One region of the Bacillus sp. T-10(2022) genome, then DNA from elsewhere that is predicted to be linked to it. Evidence: a T-box and tRNA genes for the amino acid it is inferred to sense, from the RefSeq annotation. Region 1 holds a T-box; the other holds one or more tRNA genes.
The links. A T-box is a leader RNA that pairs with one kind of tRNA and senses whether it is charged. The one in region 1 lies ahead of OSJ91_RS19690 (valine--tRNA ligase), so its partner is inferred to be a tRNA-Val.
Positions count from the first base shown of each region.

Region 1 (17,259 bases):
TTTGCATTGTTCAGCAAGGGGAAACGCTTGATGACTTGGCTCAACGATATGATGTTACGGTTCAATCGATACTTTTCAGCAATGAATTGGAGTCGAATCAAAACGTTCATGAAGGGCAAGTCATCTATATACCGAAGGCGGTTGCATATAAGAATTGATCGGGACAGAGAGCAGAGCATATGGTCTGCTCCTGTTTTTTAGGTGCTGGAGAATCTTTAGTTTTTTAGAGAAAGTGAGTGAGTCTCGTGAGGGAAAACGAGAATCAGCAGCCTGCCAATCGGAATCGGGACACGGAAACCGTATTGAAGGAATATGCCATGTATGTACAATATATCGAGGACTTCGGGCGTGTGAAAAAAGTATACAGTGATCGCGGTACATTTGCCTTGAAATCGATGTTACCCCAGAACGGCATTGATTTTATCAAAAATGTTCAAAAACTATACCATCGCGGCTATAATCGGATCGTTCCGATTTATCAAACGATGGATCAGCGTTACGCCGTTCTGCATAATGGCCGTTTGTATTACCTGATGCCCTGGCTCAATAATGAGGGGGACGGGGAGCGCGATGAAAAACATAAGCAAATGTTCAGGGAGCTTGCTCGGATGCATACACTTTCCGTTAAGGAAATACAAGTGGATATTGAGGAAAGGGAAGCCCATTATGAGCGGACGCTTGATGTCTGGAATAACGAGAAGGACTTTATGGATGAGTATATTGTCAGCTGTGAAAAGAAGTGGTATATGTCTCCATTCGAAATGACGGTTTGTTCTTTCTACACTGATATTTCACAGGCGCTGAAGTATTCGATCAAGAAGTTTGAAACCTGGTATGAAAAAACGAAGGAAAGTGAAAAGGTTCGAACCGTGGTCACGCACGGAAAGGTTTCTTTGAAACATTTCGTTTATGATGAGCGAGGGTATGGCTACTTCATCAATTTTGAGAATTCGAATACGGCTCCGCCGCATTTCGATTTACTGCCATTTCTCGTTAAATCGGCCAGGACCTATCCTGTCCAATGCGATGACTGCGTTGACTGGCTATATAACTATTTTCGTTATTTTCCGTTGAAGGAAGAAGAATTGCTGCTCATGCAAAGTTATCTGGCATTCCCTGGATCAGCTTTGGAATTAGTGAAGAGTTATTCCGATGGCAGGGTCCATCGTTCAGAGCTTGATAATGTTACTCAACTGCAGCGGCAATTTTGGCTTCTGAAAAATATTGAATATATGGTGATGAAAATCGAAGAGATCGAACAGCAGAAAAAAGCTGCTGCAGAGGCTGCCAAAGAAGAACAATCACCTCCAAGCTAAATATACATGATTGGATCATCTCCAGTCATGTATATTTTTTTTGCTGTAAGGGAATAATTAAATCCATTCGAAATATAAAGACATGGCCAGGAAAATAAATGCGATTAGCAGGAGCATATCGAAGAAAGTCGGAAAAATCAGTGTGCGTAATCCTTGGAATACGATAAAGGGGACGATGAACTGCTGGCAGACACCGCGGAATTTCTTCATCCAAGGCGGTAAAGTATAGGGAGTATATCTTCGCTTCATATTATTACCTTCCTTTTTAGGACTTCTTATATAATATGGGTGGGCAGTGGAAAAGGTGATAAACCATCACATTTACTGTTCCTGGAGGATAAAATAAAGAAAACGACCTTGAATGTATCAAATGGGATGATTCCTGGGAAAGTAAGCGAAAAGATGATTGACTGGAGCCCCATATTTTTTGTACTATATACTATATGCATTCAATGAATTTACATATGAATATAAATCAATGCAAAGACCGGAAATAGTAAGATGATATGCACTTTTCAGAGAGGAAACCAAATTGGTGCGAGGTTTCCAGGCAGCAGCATCCGAAGTCGTCCGTGAGCAGTCTTCGTGAACCTCTTAGTAGCGAAGGCCGGTGAAGAGCCGTTATCCGATTTGAGAGCCGAAAAAGTTTTTTCTTTTTCGGAAAAAAGGTGGCACCGCGAACAACTTCCTTCGTCCTTTTATGATGATGGAAGTTTTTTTTATGCCTAAAAAGGAGGAAATGATATGGAAGAAAATCAAATTTCTATGCCGACTAAATATGATCCGCAGACGATAGAGAAAGGCCGCTACAAATGGTGGCTTGATGGAAAGTTTTTCGAAACGACGGGTGATGATAAAAAAGAACCATATACGATTGTCATCCCGCCGCCTAACGTGACAGGTAAGCTTCATCTTGGCCACGCTTGGGATACGACACTTCAAGATATTTTGACACGCATGAAAAGAATGCAGGGCTATGATGTTTTATGGTTGCCGGGCATGGACCATGCCGGTATCGCCACTCAAGCGAAAGTAGAACAGAAACTTCGTGCGGAAGGCGTGAGCCGTTATGACCTAGGACGTGAAAAATTCGTAGAAGAGACATGGAAATGGAAAGAGGAATATGCGAGCCATATCCGTGAACAATGGTCAAAGCTGGGTCTTGGACTTGATTATACACGTGAACGCTTCACTCTTGATGAGGGGCTTTCAAAAGCTGTGCGCGAAGTGTTCGTTTCGCTTTATAACAAGGGCTTGATTTATCGCGGCGAATACATCATCAACTGGGATCCATCGACGAAAACGGCGTTATCCGATATCGAGGTTATTTACAAAGATGTGCAGGGCGCATTTTACCATATGAAATATCCGTTGGTTGACGGATCAGGTGAAATTGAAATTGCCACTACCCGTCCAGAAACGATGCTTGGTGATACTGCTGTTGCTGTACATCCTGAAGATGACCGTTATAAACACTTGATCGGCAAAATGGTCCGCTTGCCAATTACAGGCCGGGAAATCCCGATTGTCGGTGATGATTATGTCGATATGGAATTCGGTTCAGGCGCGGTCAAAATTACTCCGGCTCATGACCCGAATGATTTCGAAATCGGGAACCGTCACGATTTGGAGCGCATCCTTGTCATGCATGAAGATGGCTCGATGAATGAAAAGGCTGGTAAATATGAAGGCATGGACCGGTTTGAATGCCGTAAACAAATCGTCAAAGACCTTCAGGAAGAAGGAGTACTCTTCAAAATCGAAGATCACCTTCACTCAGTCGGCCATTCAGAGAGAAGCGGTGCTGTTGTTGAACCATATCTTTCGACGCAATGGTTCGTTAAAATGCAGCCGCTGGCTGATGCATCCGTTGAGCTTCAAAAAGGATCCGATGAGGAAAAAGTTCATTTCGTACCTGATCGTTTCGAAAAAACGTACCTGCGTTGGATGGAAAATATCCGCGACTGGTGCATTTCCCGTCAGCTTTGGTGGGGTCACCGCATTCCAGCCTGGTACCATAAAGAAACAGGTGAAGTGTATGTAGGTCACGAAGAGCCTGCGGACGCTGAAAACTGGGAACAAGATACGGATGTTCTGGATACATGGTTCAGCTCGGCATTATGGCCGTTCTCGACTATGGGCTGGCCTGATAAGGACAGTGTCGATTTCCAACGTTACTATCCAACAGGGGCACTTGTGACAGGCTATGATATCATTTTCTTCTGGGTATCGCGGATGATTTTCCAAGCTCTTGAGTTCACGGGTGAACGACCATTTGAAGATGTGCTGATCCACGGTCTCGTTCGTGACGAACAGGGGCGCAAGATGAGTAAATCGCTTGGCAATGGTGTCGATCCGATGGATGTAATCGATCAATACGGTGCCGATTCACTGCGTTACTTCTTGTCTACTGGCAGCTCGCCAGGACAGGATCTTCGTTACAGCACGGAAAAAGTGGAAGCGGTCTGGAACTTCTCCAATAAGATTTGGAACGCATCCCGATTTGCTTTGATGAACATGAATGGCATGGCTTATGACGAAATCGATTTAAGCGGTGAGAAGTCTGTAGCCGATAAATGGATCTTGACGCGCTTGAATGAAACGATTTCCAACGTAACCAGACTTGCGGACCGTTATGAGTTTGGTGAAGTGGGCCGTGTACTATACAACTTCATTTGGGATGACTTCTGTGACTGGTATATTGAAATGGCGAAGCTTCCGTTATATGGCGAAGACGAAGCAGCGAAGAAAACGACGCGCTCGATCTTGGCTTATGTACTGGATAACACGATGAGATTGTTACACCCGTTCATGCCTTTCATTACCGAAGAAATCTGGCAGAACCTTCCGCATCAAGGTGAGTCCATCACTGTTGCCGCTTGGCCGGAAGTGAATGAAGGATTGACAGATACAGCTGCAGCCGAGGAAATGAAGCTGCTTGTTGAAATCATCCGCTCCGTCCGTAATATCCGTGCTGAGGTGAACACACCGCTAAGCAAAAAAATCAATTTGATTTTAAAAGCGAAAGATGAGTCAATCTTAGAGACGTTACAGAAAAACAGCAGCTATATCGAGCGTTTCTGTAATCCTGAACAATTGACGATCGGAATCGAAGTCGAGGAACCTGCTCAAGCGATGACAGCTGTCGTAACTGGCGTAGAACTGATCCTTCCGCTGACAGGACTGATCAATATCGACGAAGAAGTGAAACGTCTTGAAAAAGAACTCGACAAACTTAATAAAGAAGTTGAGCGCGTACAGAAAAAATTAGGCAACGAGGGCTTCGTTAAAAAGGCGCCGGCAAGCGTCATCGAAGAAGAACGTGCCAAGGAAAAAGACTATAGCGAAAAACGCGACTCTGTAATCCACAGGATCAGCGAACTGAAACAACTGTAAAACAAAAGGATGAACCAGCTTATGCCGGTTCATCCTTTTTTGTATTTCGTTAGGAGGATATTCTTTCTTTTATGAATGTAAGGTACTCCGATACGATATTCATATCACTTAGTGCACTCAATGTCCGGCTGCCGACGACATCCTCGATTTCGTTAAGCATGAGGCTGCCATCTTCGGCAAATATGAAATCGATACCGACCAGGCCGAAATCAAACGGCCTCATTACTCTTTCGACAAGGGCTAATTCAGCTGCAGATAGCTCATATAGTGAAGCCGATCCGCCCAGCGTATAATTTGCCTTGAAACTTGAAGCGGATTCCCTAAGTACAGCAGCCTTCACTTTTTTTCCAATTACAAATACTCGGATATCTCTACCGAATAAGCCGGGTTTTTGGACTATCCAATTTCCATCATTCAGTTCGGCAAGATCATCGGCATGTTGTATTAGATATACTTGTTTCCCGCCGCGTCCACTTGTCTCTTTAGCAATGAAAGGGAACTCCATATCATCGGCACTCGGCCTTCCGTTACAATATACGGTATCGGCCATTGGAATCCCAAGCGAGGACAAATATTGATGCGTCTTTGCTTTGTCATTCGCGATTTCCGATACGAAGGAGGAGTTAAAGCAAGCAATCCCCAGTTGCTCAAGTTGCTTTGTAAAAAAAGGATCGATGGTCCGGACGATAGCAAAGTCTGGCAATGAAATTGGCTGCGTCTCATGTTCCACGTACAACTCGTTGAAACGATGACCGATCCTAAGGTCTTCCCGAAAGTGAAAGTGTAAATCAAGATCAAGCTTACTGGCTTCGTCAAGCATCCAATCTATGTATCCTTTGTTTTTTAAGGCATCCTCACGGTTATAAATCAACCAGCCTGCTTGTTTTTTCATCAGATGCACTTCCTTTTCCTAATTCTTTCAAGATATAATCGAACATGCTATCAGCGATGTTGATGCCTGTACATTCATAAATATTCAGCAAATGCGAATTCGAATTCACTTCGCACAAAAGCGGGCCTTCTTCACCGAACAACAAATCGACGCCAGCGAAGTCGGCACCCAGAATTTGCGCACATCGGATGGCAAGTTGTGCTTCTTCACTGGTGGGTATATATGGAGCAGCCTGCCCTCCGGCAGTCATATTAGCTCGGAAGTCTTGCTCCGAATGGCGTTGCATCGCTGCTATGATTTGATTTCCCACGACATTCACACGAATATCCCGACCTTTACTGTGCTCGATGAATTCCTGGAGTATAAATGGTTTGTGGCCAAGATTACGGATCGTCTTTAGTAACTCATCCTCTGTTTGGATCAAATATACTTGTTCCCCAAAAGAACCGTATGCTTCCTTAACGATAAGTGGATACCCAAGTTCATTGCCGATTTGTATAAAAGCATCCATATTGACCCTTTCAATCCCTTCGTACGTAAAAGGGGGAAATAAGGTTTTCGGCATCGGTATGCCATGCCCGGTCAATGCTTGATGTGTTTTTGCTTTGCTGTCGCAAATATCGATCGCTTTACTGCTGTTATAAACGGGGATGCCGAGCAATTCCAAATGGCGTGCCAAATGAATGTCTTTATCCATGAACAGAACAAAATCAGGAAGCTTATCAAAGTTTCCTTTAAGCAGTGGCACTCCTTTTTCGATTATGGGAATGAGATCTGAATTACGGATAAGGGTTGCCGTGATATCTTTCCTTTCAGCCGCCTCTTTAATGAACAAAGCTAAACTGGAAAACTTATCATGCTGTAAATAGCCGTTAACGACAATCCAACAGTGGAAATCTGAAGGTTTCATGGTAAAACACTACCTTTCATCTAGGTTAATCGATCATATATTGATAAAATAATCTTAACGCATTAGAGCGGTATAAAGAAAGAGGAGGCACAACGATAATGGTAACAACCATGAAAGAAATCAATCATTTTTTTGAACGGCGCCAAGTTCAATTGGGCATGAATTTTGGCCTATCACGGATGGAAGCATTGTTAACTGAATTAGGTGACCCGCACAAGGGGCTAAAGTATATTCACATTGCAGGATCTAACGGGAAAGGATCAACACTGCAATATATTAAAGAAATCCTGCTTGCCCAAGGGATTCGGGTCGCTTCCTTCACATCACCTTATTTAATACGGATGAATGAACAGCTCAAGATTAATGAAGATGAAATCAGTGATAAGGATTTTATCGCTGTCTTCCGGGAGCTTTGGCCGATTATCCAAGAGATGGACAGTAAAGGGGACGGTCCTACTCAGTTCGAAATTTTGACTGCGGTGGCATTTTCTTATTTTAGCAAAAAGGAAGTGGATTTGGTTTTGATGGAAACCGGTTTGGGAGGCAGGCTCGATACAACGAATGTCATCCAGCCGTTTCTTTCGATCATTACTTCGATTTCTTTGGAACATACGAGCATCCTGGGTAACACACTTGGGGAAATTGCTTTTGAGAAGGCGGGCATCATTAAAAGCGGGGCGCCGATCATCAGCGGAGTCATAGCTGGGGAGCCAGCAAAAGTAATTGAAGAAAAAGCGTCATCATTAGGCGTACCTTATTACAAATTAGGTAAAGACTTTCATATAGGGAATATAAAGCAAAGTGAACGAGGGCAAAGTTTCTCATTTTCGCTTGCCGACAGGTCCATCGATAATGTGGAAATGCGGATGTTAGGGCGTCATCAAATGGAGAATGCGGCATTGGCCATTGCTGCTGTCACATTAGGAATGGAAAATATCGATGAAAAAAGCATCCTTAAAGGAATAGGCGAAGCGAAATGGGATGGCCGCTTTGAAAAAATATCGGATGAGCCGTTGGTGATCATCGATGGTGCACATAATCCTGCCGGCATCGACGTGCTGAAGAAAACGCTAAAAGTGCATTACCCCGACTATAAGTACCGATTCGTATTCAGTTCATTTAAAGATAAAAATTATTCCGAGATGCTTCATGGACTGGAAACGGAAGCGATGGAAATCATCATTACCGAATTCGACCATGAACGGGCGGCGGATGCGAAAACGCTTTATGAAAAATGCAGTCATCCAAATAAACGTATAAACAAGGAATGGCAGGCGGCGATAACGGAAGGCAGAAGGAAAACAGGGGAAAAAGAGATTCTTGTCATCACAGGGTCGCTTCATTTCCTTTCACTTGTGAGGGAGTTCCTAATCAGGGGAAATGCCTAAAGGATGTGCATTACCGTAATGAGGCACTTTATAATGGAAACCACAGCCTAAGAACCAACGGTAAGCCATATTTGTTTCAACTTCTTCAATTGCTTTATGCATTGAACGAATACCGAGGGTAAATTGAATGAAAGTCAGTTTGGCTAATATAACTGGATCAATACTTGGGCTTCCTATCTCTGAATATATATCTTTCACCAAATCATAAATGAAAGTGAAGTCAATGGCAGCCTCAATTTTACGAACCAAATGATTCGCGGGTACCAGTTGATCTAAAGTAATCATTTCAAGTTGGTCTCGCTGAATAGAATTATGTTTCGAAAGCATCCTCATCACCTCAAGTTTTAATAGTTCTATTTTAAAACAAAAAAGTCTATAGGCAAAAGGAGTTCCATCTAAAATTTTAAACATAGTTGATTGGAACGGAAGGGGCGAGACTCCTGCGGGAATAGCGAGTCCAAGGGAGACCCCACAGGCGCAAATGCGCCGAGGAGGCTCCCGGACCGCCCGCGGAAAGCGAGTGCCCTACGTTCCAATCAACGTCCAAATTTGTACAAGCCAAAAAAAACTGTAGACAAACTCGATTTTTATCGAGTTTGTCTACAGTCTGAAAGGACCTTTTTTAAAGGTCCTTTTCTCTTGTTAAAGAGCCTCTTGAAAAGAAAAAACTCTAATAGAGTGATTGATAACAAATCACCAAGTATATTTGTTAAAATATGTTTATATATTGATTCTACATGATTGATGAATAGTAGGATCTACTTATTGAAATGATGGGAGGAATGATTAATCATGAAGAACCCCAGTGATGATTACATAGCGGAAGGGACTTTTATATCAGGGTTTCAAAGAAAGGCAATCGAATCCTCATGCACTTTGTATAAATGATGGCTATCCATATCTATCTCTTCGTATTGGGCTTAATTTTAGGCTCATTCTTTAACGTTGTCGGTTTAAGTGTTCCAGCTGGTCATTCATTTGCGAATCGTCGCTCCGCCTGCCCTTCTTGCGGGCATACATTGACATTCTTCGAGTTGATACCGGTTATTTCTTATATGTTGCAAGTCGGTAAATGCCGGGGCTGTAAAGCAAGGATTTCCCCCCTTTATCCGGCCGTGGAAATGCTGACCGGTGTTTTGTTTACCTCTGCTCCGATATTCCTTGGCTGGTCGAGCGAACTCTTGGTTGGCTTGACATTGATTTCATTATTTATGATCATCTTCGTGACTGATGTCGCCTATATGCTCATACCCGATAAAATACTGCTTTTCTTTACGGTGATTTTTATCGTTTTAAGAGTCTCATTTCCGCTGTCGCCCTGGTGGGGGTCAATTGTCGGGGCCGTGGTTGGCTTTAGCCTGCTGTTATTAATCGCAGTAGTGAGTCAGGGTGGCATGGGTGGCGGTGATATCAAGCTGTTTGCAGTGATTGGCTTTGTACTGGGAATGAAGATGGTGCTGTTATCGTTTCTTTTTGCGTGCTTTTATGGGGCATTGCTTGGCATCATCGGATTGCTGACCGGAATCCTTAAAAAGAAAACACTTATTCCTTTCGGACCGTATATCGTTTTTGGGACATTGACTGCTTATTTTTGGGGCGATTCCCTTTTACATTGGTATGTAACTTTTTTAAGATGAGCTTATAGAACCATCCTAATTCAAGAGGAATTTGTCAAAAATCACCTGAACAATAGCTCAGTAGGGAACTATCCCCAATTGGCTGCAAGTGAAGCTGACACGAAAGAGTGATATATGTAATTGGTGAGAGGCGATATTGAATGGTTCATGAACCAGAAGTACCAGTACCTGTAAGTCTATTTTCGTTACCCATTTATGAATAGGGAAATTTGACGAAACCTATTAATGACAAGACGACAAAAGTCTTGTTATTTTTTTTTACCTCTATGTTAGGATGAAAAAAATGATCTGGAGGGGAGGAAAAAAATTGGGCAAGCCGGAACAAAGCAAGGGTGTAACGATTAAAATAAATGGGGAAGAAAAAGTATTTGCCGATAAAAAGATTGAAAGTCAAGAGGCGGCGAGTAAGGAGCAGGAACAGGAACACACAGATGAGAGTTTCGAATGGATACTCCCTGAGGATTCAAATGAAAACAAAATCGTATTGGTTCCCACACCGCCAAAGAAGAAAATGCCGAAGCTCATCGGTTTTGGTACCAGTTCGCTGAAAAGTTCTGATAAAAGACCGATCAAGACATTCATGATCGCTGTCATTTGTGCTGTTTTTTTTGGGTCGATTCTTGGCTTGATCGCCGTTAAAACGATTACAAAGGAAAAAGCCGAAGTATCTTCGGTCGAGCCCCCGGTTCCAACGGAAGCCACTGTTGAAGATAAAAAAGCGGCAGTGACTGAACCAGGAAACCAGCTGAAGACATTCCTTGTACAGGGTGGAGTATTCAGCAGCGAGGATGCGGCAAGGCAAATACAAAAGAAAATCATTGAAAAGCAGGTTCCTGCTGAAATCTTCAAATTGGAAGACAGCTATTATCTATTCTTGGGATCAGCAGAGAGTCTAGCTGCAAGTAAAGAGCTGGCCTTGTACTTAAAGTCATATGATGTGGATGTATATTGGAAGGAAATCAATTTTGAAGCGGCCGGGACAAGCCAAGAAGAAGAGAAAACTCTCGACAAGATGAAGGCAGTATATGCTTCTTTGGCAGAAACATCCGCAACAAAGCTTCGTGGAAAGGCAGGGACGGTAAACGAAGAAACCCTGAAAAAAAACATGGATGAACTGAAGGCGGGGAAATTATCGCCGGCGTTTTCAAAGATGAACGATGACCTGACTGCTGCGGCAAAGTCGATTGATGAATATGAGACTTCCAAAAATGAAGAAAAGCTATTCCAGGCTCAAGAAAGTCTTCTGAATTTTTTATTGAATTACCAAAACATATCGAGTTAAGTAAAGAAAAAAGGGGGGCTGCCTAATGGGACAAGCTCCCCAATATGAAACCATCTGTGACACCTTTTTTATTTTCCGGGAAATACTTACAGGCATTTGTCGATTCCTAGTAAACAATAATTGTGGATTGCACCATTATTTGATAGGATAGATATGTATCTCCCTATGTAAAGAAAGGTGACTTTTATATTATGCAGCCATTGATTTTAGCTTCTTCATCACCACGTCGTAAAGAACTTCTACAATTTCTTCAAATCCCCTTTGAAAGCATGAATTCCAATGTCGATGAAAGTATTGATGAAAACATGTGTCCTGATGGAGCGGTGAAAGAACTGGCTTCCCGTAAAGCGGAAGCCATCGCGGCAAAATTTCAGGAAAGCTGGGTAATCGGCTCGGATACCGTTGTTGTTCTTGATGGTGAGATATTGGGTAAGCCGACAAGCCGTGCGGATGGAAAAAGAATGCTGGAAATGTTATCGGGACGGACACATGAAGTATACACAGGTGTCGCCATTCTATTCGGCAAGCATCGCAGAGTATTCGCAGAAAAAACGGAAGTTACATTTTGGGAGCTGCCAGAGGCTGAAATCGAACGTTATCTGGATAGCGGGGAACCTTTTGACAAAGCTGGCGGCTATGGGATTCAAGGATACGGATCTCTTCTTGTCGAACGAATCAAAGGGGACTATTTCTCAGTTGTCGGGCTTCCTGTCTCGAGACTGGCCCGGGAACTTAAAGCGATGCAGGAAGAGTTAGGCTGATCGATTTCCTCTGGCATCTTTCCTTTTCTAAGGAAGGGTTGATCTTTTGAGCGAAAAAATGTTAATACGGGATTACCCGAAAGAGGAGAGACCGCGCGAAAGGTTTCTGCAGGACGGACCGCAGAGTCTCTCCAATCAGGAATTGCTCGCTCTGCTATTGAGGACGGGATCAAGGGAAGAATCCGTCCTGCAACTATCCGGTAGGCTCATCAATTCTTTCAAGGGCCTGCGCCTGCTAAAAGAAGCCTCAGTGGAAGAACTGACCGTGATTAAAGGGATTGGTGAAGCAAAAGCGATTCAAATCCTGGCCTCTGTCGAACTTGGCAGGAGAATTAACAATTTAAATGATCAAGACCGTTATGTGATTAGATCTCCTGAAGATGGAGCCAATTATTGCATGGAAGAAATGCGGTTTTTATCACAGGAACATTTCGTCTGTCTTTATTTAAATACGAAAAATCAAGTGCTTCAAAAAACTACGGTATTCATCGGCAGCCTCAATGCCTCGATCGTGCATCCGCGCGAGGTCTTCAAAGAGGCTTTCAAAAGGTCCGCTGCCTCTATCATCTGTCTTCATAACCACCCCTCCGGAGACCCCTCTCCCAGCAGAGAAGATATTGAAGTGACGAAAAGGTTAGTCGAATGTGGTAAAATAATCGGGATTGAAGTATTGGACCATATCATCATCGGGGAACATAAATATGTTAGTTTGAAGGAAAAAGGTTATTTATGACACTATCAAAATTTTTGACGATACGATATAATATTGTTTATGATTTTTAAAAGAGGAAACTTTTTCAAAACTCTTATTGTCAAAAAACGACAAATTATTATTTGAACTTATAAAAAGGCATTTTTGTTTACGAAAGGGAGATACCATAATGTTTGGAATTGGCGCTAGAGATATAGGGATTGATTTAGGGACGGCGAATACGCTTGTCTATGTGAAAGGAAAAGGTATCGCAGTACGTGAACCATCGGTTGTAGCTGTGCAAACAGATACAAAGCAAATCGTTGCAGTCGGAAACGATGCGAAAAACATGATCGGCCGTACACCTGGTAACGTGGTTGCCCTCCGCCCGATGAAGGATGGAGTAATTGCCGATTATGAAACGACGGCTACCATGATGAAGTACTATATGAAGGAAGCTCAAAAGAAGGGCGTATTCGGCAACAAGCCATATGTCATGATTTGTGTGCCTTCTGGAATTACGGCAGTTGAGCAGCGTGCAGTCATCGATGCAGCTAGACAAGCTGGAGCCCGTGACGCATATCCAATCGAAGAACCGTTTGCAGCAGCGATCGGTGCGGACCTTCCTGTTTGGGAGCCTACAGGGAGCATGGTCGTTGATATCGGCGGAGGAACGACGGAAGTGGCAATCATTTCCCTTGGCGGAATCGTTACAAGCCAATCGATCCGTATCGCCGGTGACGAAATGGATGATGCCATTATCGTTTACATCCGTAAGAACTACAATTTGATGATCGGTGAGCGTACTGCTGAAGCGATCAAAATGGAAATTGGTTCTGCTGGGGATACGGAAGGCGTAGAAAACATGGAAATTCGCGGCCGTGACTTATTGACTGGATTACCGAAAACGATCGAAATTACAGCTGAGGAAATATCCAAAGCATTAAGCGACACAGTTTCTGCAATTGTGGATTCCGTGAAAAACACTTTAGAGAAAACACCACCTGAATTAGCGGCTGACATCATGGACAGAGGCATTGTGCTGACAGGCGGGGGCGCTTTGCTGCGCAATTTGGATAAAGTCATCAGTGAAGAAACGCAAATGCCGGTGATCATCGCTGAAAATCCGCTGGATTGTGTTGCAATCGGAACGGGAAAAGCGCTGGACCACATTCATTTATTCAAGACTAAATCAAGAGATTCGCGATAAGCATTACTTCTCAAATAGGGCCGGCTCAACAAAAGGTGCAATTTTGAGCCGGTTTTTCTTATGTTTTGCTGTTTAATTAAATCCATAGTGTATTTTTAAGAAATTTTAGATAGAGGTGTAATCACCATGCCACAGTTTTTTAATAAAAAGCTCCTTCTCTTGCTCGTTAGTATTATCGTTCTCGTGGCATTGATCGGTTTTTCATTAAGGGAGAGAGAAGAGTTGACTTGGCCGGAGCAATTCCTGAAAGATACGACAGGCTGGGTCGGAAATGTGTTTAATAAGCCAGTATCGGGTATAACAGGTTTTGTAGGGGGCTTAAAAGACCTTCAACATACATACGATGAAAACAAAAAATTGAAAGCCCGCTTGGATGAATATGTATTATTGAAAACCCAAGTCCAAGATTTAAAGGAAGAAAATGAAGAACTTCGCGATAACCTCAAAAAAGAAGATGACCTGCGCAAGTATTCGCCCACTCAGGCGACGGTCATTGGACGTAATCCCGACCGCTGGCATGAAATGCTGACGATTAATAAAGGGAAGCGTAATGGGGTAGAAAAAAATATGGCTGTCATCACGTCCAATGGGTTAGTCGGTAAGGTGAAATCAGCGACGGATTTCACGGCCTCGGTTCAACTTTTAAGCTCGATCGATAAAGCCAATCGTGTCTCAGCGATTGTCCAAGGTGATGATAAAGCATATGGCTTGATTGAAGGATTCGATGATAAGAAGAACCTTTTGCTGATGAAACGGATCCCATATGATAAAAAGATCAAGAAAAATTCATTGGTCATCACATCCGGTTATGGAGGGATCTTTCCGAAAGGTCTGCTGATCGGGAAAGTTGTCGATGTCAAAGTGGATCAATATGGATTGAACCAGACCGCATATATTGAACCTTCCACGGATTTTTATGATATTAATAATGTCATGGTCGTTCAGCGCGAAGTGGACGGTGTACCGAAAGAAAGTGAAGGGGAGGATGAAGCTGAGTGAGATATTTCATCCTTTCTTTTATAGCCTTGGTTTTTTTTGTTTTTGAAAGCATCTTCGCCCAGATGTTTGCTGGAAATGCATTCGGGGCCGATAAAATCCTCGTGCCCCATTTCATGATGGCTTTCGTTTTTTTCCTGACCATGTTCGGTTCAAGGAAAATGGGTATGCTTTATGGTGCGATTCTTGGGTTGACCTATGATGTCGTATATACGGAAATCCTTGGGACTTACATGTTCCTGCTGCCTTTTCTTGCCTATCTGATATCGAAATGCATGAAAATCCTGCAAAATAATATATTGATTGCCTGTCTTACTGCGCTTTTATTCACGGCAGTTTTAGAGGTTGTCATCTATCAAATGAATATCATACTATCTTTTGCTGATATGGGATTTGGTGAATTTGCGGAACGGAGATTGATTCCGACATTATTATTGAATCTCGCATTCATTATTATCAGCTGCTACCCTTTAAAGAGAATGATTGAAAAACTTGATTTGCAAGGAGAAACGGAATAACGTTCCTGTGTCTTAAGAAGCAGGTGGGAAATGTATTTTCTCTTTTCCGTGTACGTAGAAAAAGGAAATTTGTTTTCCTATGTCGAATTATATTTCATTGAGGTGAAACAAACGTCATGAATAAAAGAATTCAGCAAAATGTCATGATTAAGGGAACAAAAGACGGGTTTATGCTTCATCTCGATGATTCTTGCTCATTTTCCGAATTATTGAAAGAGTTAGAAGTGAAGCTTTCGGCAAACTATCAGTTTCAAGAAAATGACCCGTCCATTTCCGTAAAAGTACATACAGGGAACCGCTATCTTGATGAACAACAAGAAGAAAAGATTAAAGAGGTCATCCATAAAAAGAAGAAGCTTTTCGTAGATGAGATGATTTCGAATGTCCTTACGAAGGATGAAGCGAAACGATGGAAAGATGAAAACCAAGTGACGACCGTGACCAAGGTGATAAGGTCGGGACAGGTTTTTGAAGTTCCTGGGGACTTACTGCTGATAGGGGATGTCAATCCCGACGGAACGGTTCGTGCGGGTGGCAACATATATATCATGGGACAGCTAAAGGGAATAGCCCATGCCGGATATAAAGGGAATAAAGAGGCCATTATAGCTGCCTCTGTCATGAAGCCTGCCCAGCTGCGCATTGCCGGAAAAGTGAATTTATCTCCTGACCAATATGCGAAATGGGGACATGACTTGGAATGTGCCTTCATGGATGAAGAACAAAATATCATAATAGAAAAATTGCAAGTCTTAAAGAAATATAGACCTAATTTAAATAGATTAGAAGGGGGTCTCTAATCGTGGGAGAGGCAATAGTTATAACATCCGGTAAGGGTGGTGTCGGGAAAACGACCACCTCCGCCAATTTAGGAACATCTTTAGCTCTTCTAGGCAAAAAGGTTTGCTTGATTGATACGGATATTGGTCTTCGGAATTTGGATGTGATCATGGGATTGGAGAATCGCATCATCTATGATTTGGTCGATGTGGTCGAAGGGCGCTGTAAGATACACCAGGCGCTTATAAAAGATAAACATTTCGAGGATTTGCTTTATCTGCTTCCCGCTCCGCAAAATAGTGACAAAACAGTGGTGAATGAAGAGCAGATGAGGAAACTCATCAGCGATATGAAGCCTGACTATGATTATGTCATCATTGATTGCCCTGCAGGCATTGAACAGGGCTTCAGGAATGCCATTGCAGGGGCAGACAAGGCAATCATCGTTACGACTGCAGAGAGACCGGCTGTCAGGGATGCTGACCGTATTATTGGCCTGCTTGAAAAAGAAGAGCATATTGAACCGCCTCAATTGATCATCAACCGGATCCGCGGCCATTTGCTTCATGAGGATGAAGAAATGGATATCGATGGAGTTGCCGATTTTCTTAAGATTGATTTGATCGGCGTCATTCCTGATGATGACCAGGTCATTGTGGCAGCGAATAAAAAGGAACCCATTGCCTATAATCCGGACAATAGAGTTTCACTTGCCTATCGGAACATCGCCAGAAGGATCCTTGGTGAATCTGTGCCCTTGACTCCAATTGGCAGCGAACCAAAGGGCTTCATGTCCAAATTGAAAAAATTCTTCAGCGTGAGGTAAATCTATATTCTTTTGTCAAGAAGCGGGGAGCATTTGATGCCCTCGCTTTTTTTATGCTTCTTGTGAAATAAAAAAGGCAAGCCATATACTGGCTTGCCTGATCCATATGCTAAAAATGCAGCGGGTTATCCGCGTCTTCCGCCTCTGCCGCCGCGTTTTGATTCGGTGCTGCGTTTAAGAGTCGATAAATTTTCTTCACTAGTCTTTAAAAAGCGCACCATTTTATCTTCGAAATTTTCCTTTGGTTGGAAATTACCTTTTGAACGAAAATCTTTAGAACGGCTATCCCCTTGGCGTGGTGGGCGTTTGGTATAAGAAGAGGTTTGCCCTTCGGGTCTATCTATAGCCTTTTTGATGGACAAGGCAGTTTTTCCGTCTTTCTCACTAATCACTTTTACTTCAATTTGGTCGCCTACTTTAAGATGGTCATTTACGTCTTTTACATAGCTATCTGCTACCTCACTGATATGCACAAGACCTGTTGAGCCTCCTGGTAATTCTACGAATGCTCCAAAATTAGTGATACCTGTTACTTTACCTTGTACTTTGCTGCCTATTTCGATTGACATAAAAAAATGTTCCCCCTCAATAATGTTAAAACCACTTTATTATAACAAATTCCGGGGAACAATATCAATCTCAATTATTCGATTTTC
Region 1 is NZ_CP113518.1:4,011,566-4,028,824, reverse strand. Features, by position in the region: gene OSJ91_RS19705 (LysM peptidoglycan-binding domain-containing protein) at 1-158, shown strand, start outside; gene ysxE (spore coat protein YsxE) at 246-1,316, shown strand; gene OSJ91_RS19695 (hypothetical protein) at 1,374-1,565, opposite strand; T-box leader at 1,791-2,017, shown strand; gene OSJ91_RS19690 (valine--tRNA ligase) at 2,061-4,712, shown strand; gene OSJ91_RS19685 (ATP-grasp domain-containing protein) at 4,762-5,604, opposite strand; gene OSJ91_RS19680 (ATP-grasp domain-containing protein) at 5,573-6,514, opposite strand; gene OSJ91_RS19675 (bifunctional folylpolyglutamate synthase/dihydrofolate synthase) at 6,613-7,902, shown strand; partial or broken gene OSJ91_RS19670 (transposase) at 7,918-8,229, opposite strand; gene OSJ91_RS19665 (prepilin peptidase) at 8,787-9,539, shown strand; gene OSJ91_RS19660 (hypothetical protein) at 9,847-10,821, shown strand; gene OSJ91_RS19655 (Maf family protein) at 11,013-11,582, shown strand; gene radC (RadC family protein) at 11,641-12,315, shown strand; gene OSJ91_RS19645 (rod shape-determining protein) at 12,464-13,483, shown strand; gene mreC (rod shape-determining protein MreC) at 13,610-14,482, shown strand; gene mreD (rod shape-determining protein MreD) at 14,479-14,997, shown strand; gene minC (septum site-determining protein MinC) at 15,114-15,797, shown strand; gene minD (septum site-determining protein MinD) at 15,800-16,603, shown strand; gene OSJ91_RS19620 (S1 domain-containing RNA-binding protein) at 16,729-17,172, opposite strand.

Region 2 (2,969 bases), 810 kb from region 1:
AAGCCTCTAGTGAGATGTAAGGTGCCCGTACCGCAAACCGACACAGGTAGGCGAGGAGAGAATCCTAAGGTGTGCGAGAGAACTCTCGTTAAGGAACTCGGCAAAATGACCCCGTAACTTCGGGAGAAGGGGTGCTTTTTAGGGTGAATAGCCCAGAAAAGCCGCAGTGAATAGGCCCAGGCGACTGTTTAGCAAAAACACAGGTCTCTGCAAAGCCGCAAGGCGAAGTATAGGGGCTGACACCTGCCCGGTGCTGGAAGGTTAAGGGGAGAGGTTAGCGCAAGCGAAGCTTTGAACCGAAGCCCCAGTAAACGGCGGCCGTAACTATAACGGTCCTAAGGTAGCGAAATTCCTTGTCGGGTAAGTTCCGACCCGCACGAAAGGTGTAACGATCTGGGCACTGTCTCAACGAGAGACTCGGTGAAATTATAGTACCTGTGAAGATGCAGGTTACCCGCGACAGGACGGAAAGACCCCGTGGAGCTTTACTGCAGCCTGATATTGAATTTTGGTACAGCTTGTACAGGATAGGTAGGAGCCTGAGAAGCCGGAGCGCCAGCTTCGGTGGAGGCGTTGGTGGGATACTACCCTGGCTGTATTGAAATTCTAACCCGCGCCCCTTATCGGGGTGGGAGACAGTGTCAGGTGGGCAGTTTGACTGGGGCGGTCGCCTCCTAAAGAGTAACGGAGGCGCCCAAAGGTTCCCTCAGAATGGTTGGAAATCATTCGTAGAGTGTAAAGGCACAAGGGAGCTTGACTGCGAGACCTACAAGTCGAGCAGGGACGAAAGTCGGGCTTAGTGATCCGGTGGTTCCGCATGGAAGGGCCATCGCTCAACGGATAAAAGCTACCCCGGGGATAACAGGCTTATCTCCCCCAAGAGTCCACATCGACGGGGAGGTTTGGCACCTCGATGTCGGCTCATCGCATCCTGGGGCTGTAGTCGGTCCCAAGGGTTGGGCTGTTCGCCCATTAAAGCGGTACGCGAGCTGGGTTCAGAACGTCGTGAGACAGTTCGGTCCCTATCCGTCGCGGGCGCAGGAAATTTGAGAGGAGCTGTCCTTAGTACGAGAGGACCGGGATGGACGCACCGCTGGTGTACCAGTTGTCTTGCCAAAGGCATAGCTGGGTAGCTACGTGCGGACGGGATAAGTGCTGAAAGCATCTAAGCATGAAGCCCCCCTCAAGATGAGATTTCCCATGGCGCAAGCTAGTAAGATCCCTGAAAGATGATCAGGTTGATAGGTCAGAGGTGGAAGCATGGTGACATGTGGAGCTGACTGATACTAATAGATCGAGGACTTAACCAACGCTTTTTAAAAATGAAATACCTTCTTATTATCTAGTTTTGAAGGAATGAAAATTTCTTCTTGCATTTTCTCAAAAAGACGTTATAATAATATATGTCTTGAAAAAATGTAAACATTGTTTGGTGACGATAGCGAAGAGGTCACACCCGTTCCCATTCCGAACACGGCAGTTAAGCTCTTCAGCGCCGATGGTAGTTGGGGGTTTCCCCCTGTGAGAGTAGGACGTCGCCAAGCTTATATTGTTCCGCAGTAGCTCAGTGGTAGAGCATTCGGCTGTTAACCGAACGGTCGTAGGTTCGAGTCCTACCTGCGGAGCCATTATTGGAGAGCTGTCCGAGTGGCCGAAGGAGCACGATTGGAAATCGTGTAGACGGGTAACCCTGTCTCAAGGGTTCAAATCCCTTGCTCTCCGCCATTTATACCTGGCCCGTTGGTCAAGCGGTTAAGACACCGCCCTTTCACGGCGGTAACACGGGTTCGAATCCCGTACGGGTCACCATTTAGACAACATATTGGAGGATTAGCTCAGCTGGGAGAGCATCTGCCTTACAAGCAGAGGGTCGGCGGTTCGATCCCGTCATCCTCCACCATTTTTCAATAAGATCAGGTTGTTTCTGCATAAAGGATTGATTATTCAGCCCATTGAAACGCTCAACACGAAAACTTGATGCTTAATAGCAACATTATTATCGTCGCGGGGTGGAGCAGTCCGGTAGCTCGTCGGGCTCATAACCCGAAGGTCGCAGGTTCAAATCCTGTCCCCGCAATCTATGGTCCCGTGGTGTAGCGGTTAACATGCCTGCCTGTCACGCAGGAGATCGCGGGTTCGATTCCCGTCGGGACCGCCATTTTTATTGTTTGGCTCAGTAGCTCAGTCGGTAGAGCAAAGGACTGAAAATCCTTGTGTCGGCGGTTCGATTCCGTCCTGAGCCACCATAGTAGTGCCGGTGTAGCTCAACTGGTAGAGCAACTGACTTGTAATCAGTAGGTTGGGGGTTCAAGTCCTCTTGCCGGCACCATGTTTCATCCATATGCGGAGGGGTAGCGAAGTGGCTAAACGCGGCGGACTGTAAATCCGCTCCTTCGGGTTCGGCAGTTCGAATCTGCCCCCCTCCACCATTTTTCTTACAGGGGTATAGTTTAAAGGTAGAACAGAGGTCTCCAAAACCTCCAGTGTGGGTTCGAGTCCTACTACCCCTGCCAATTTCAATCCTATAATGGCGATTGTGGCGAAGTGGTTAACGCACCTGATTGTGGTTCAGGCATTCGTGGGTTCGATTCCCATCAGTCGCCCCATTTAATAAAACATGATATAATGATTACAACGTTATTGGGCTATAGCCAAGCGGTAAGGCAACGGATTTTGATTCCGTCATGCGAAGGTTCGATCCCTTCTAGCCCAGCCATATGCGAAAGTAGTTCAGTGGTAGAATACAACCTTGCCAAGGTTGGGGTCGCGGGTTCGAATCCCGTCTTTCGCTCCAAAAACGTTGGCGGCATAGCCAAGCGGTAAGGCAGAGGTCTGCAAAACCTTTACCACCGGTTCGATTCCGGTTGCCGCCTCCAACAAACATGCCGGTGTGGCGGAATTGGCAGACGCGCACGACTCAAAATCGTGTTCCTCTGGAGTGCCGGTTCGACCCCGGCCACCGGTATCAT
Region 2 is NZ_CP113518.1:4,826,975-4,829,943, reverse strand. Features, by position in the region: rRNA gene OSJ91_RS23860 (23S ribosomal RNA) at 1-1,310, shown strand, start outside; rRNA gene rrf (5S ribosomal RNA) at 1,429-1,544, shown strand; tRNA gene OSJ91_RS23850 (tRNA-Asn) at 1,554-1,628, shown strand; tRNA gene OSJ91_RS23845 (tRNA-Ser) at 1,634-1,725, shown strand; tRNA gene OSJ91_RS23840 (tRNA-Glu) at 1,735-1,809, shown strand; tRNA gene OSJ91_RS23835 (tRNA-Val) at 1,825-1,900, shown strand; tRNA gene OSJ91_RS23830 (tRNA-Met) at 2,004-2,077, shown strand; tRNA gene OSJ91_RS23825 (tRNA-Asp) at 2,083-2,158, shown strand; tRNA gene OSJ91_RS23820 (tRNA-Phe) at 2,171-2,246, shown strand; tRNA gene OSJ91_RS23815 (tRNA-Thr) at 2,254-2,329, shown strand; tRNA gene OSJ91_RS23810 (tRNA-Tyr) at 2,346-2,429, shown strand; tRNA gene OSJ91_RS23805 (tRNA-Trp) at 2,440-2,513, shown strand; tRNA gene OSJ91_RS23800 (tRNA-His) at 2,531-2,606, shown strand; tRNA gene OSJ91_RS23795 (tRNA-Gln) at 2,642-2,716, shown strand; tRNA gene OSJ91_RS23790 (tRNA-Gly) at 2,720-2,794, shown strand; tRNA gene OSJ91_RS23785 (tRNA-Cys) at 2,803-2,876, shown strand; tRNA gene OSJ91_RS23780 (tRNA-Leu) at 2,885-2,965, shown strand.
Region 2: it encodes a tRNA-Val, which carries the amino acid that the T-box ahead of OSJ91_RS19690 (valine--tRNA ligase) is inferred to sense. The anticodon was not compared.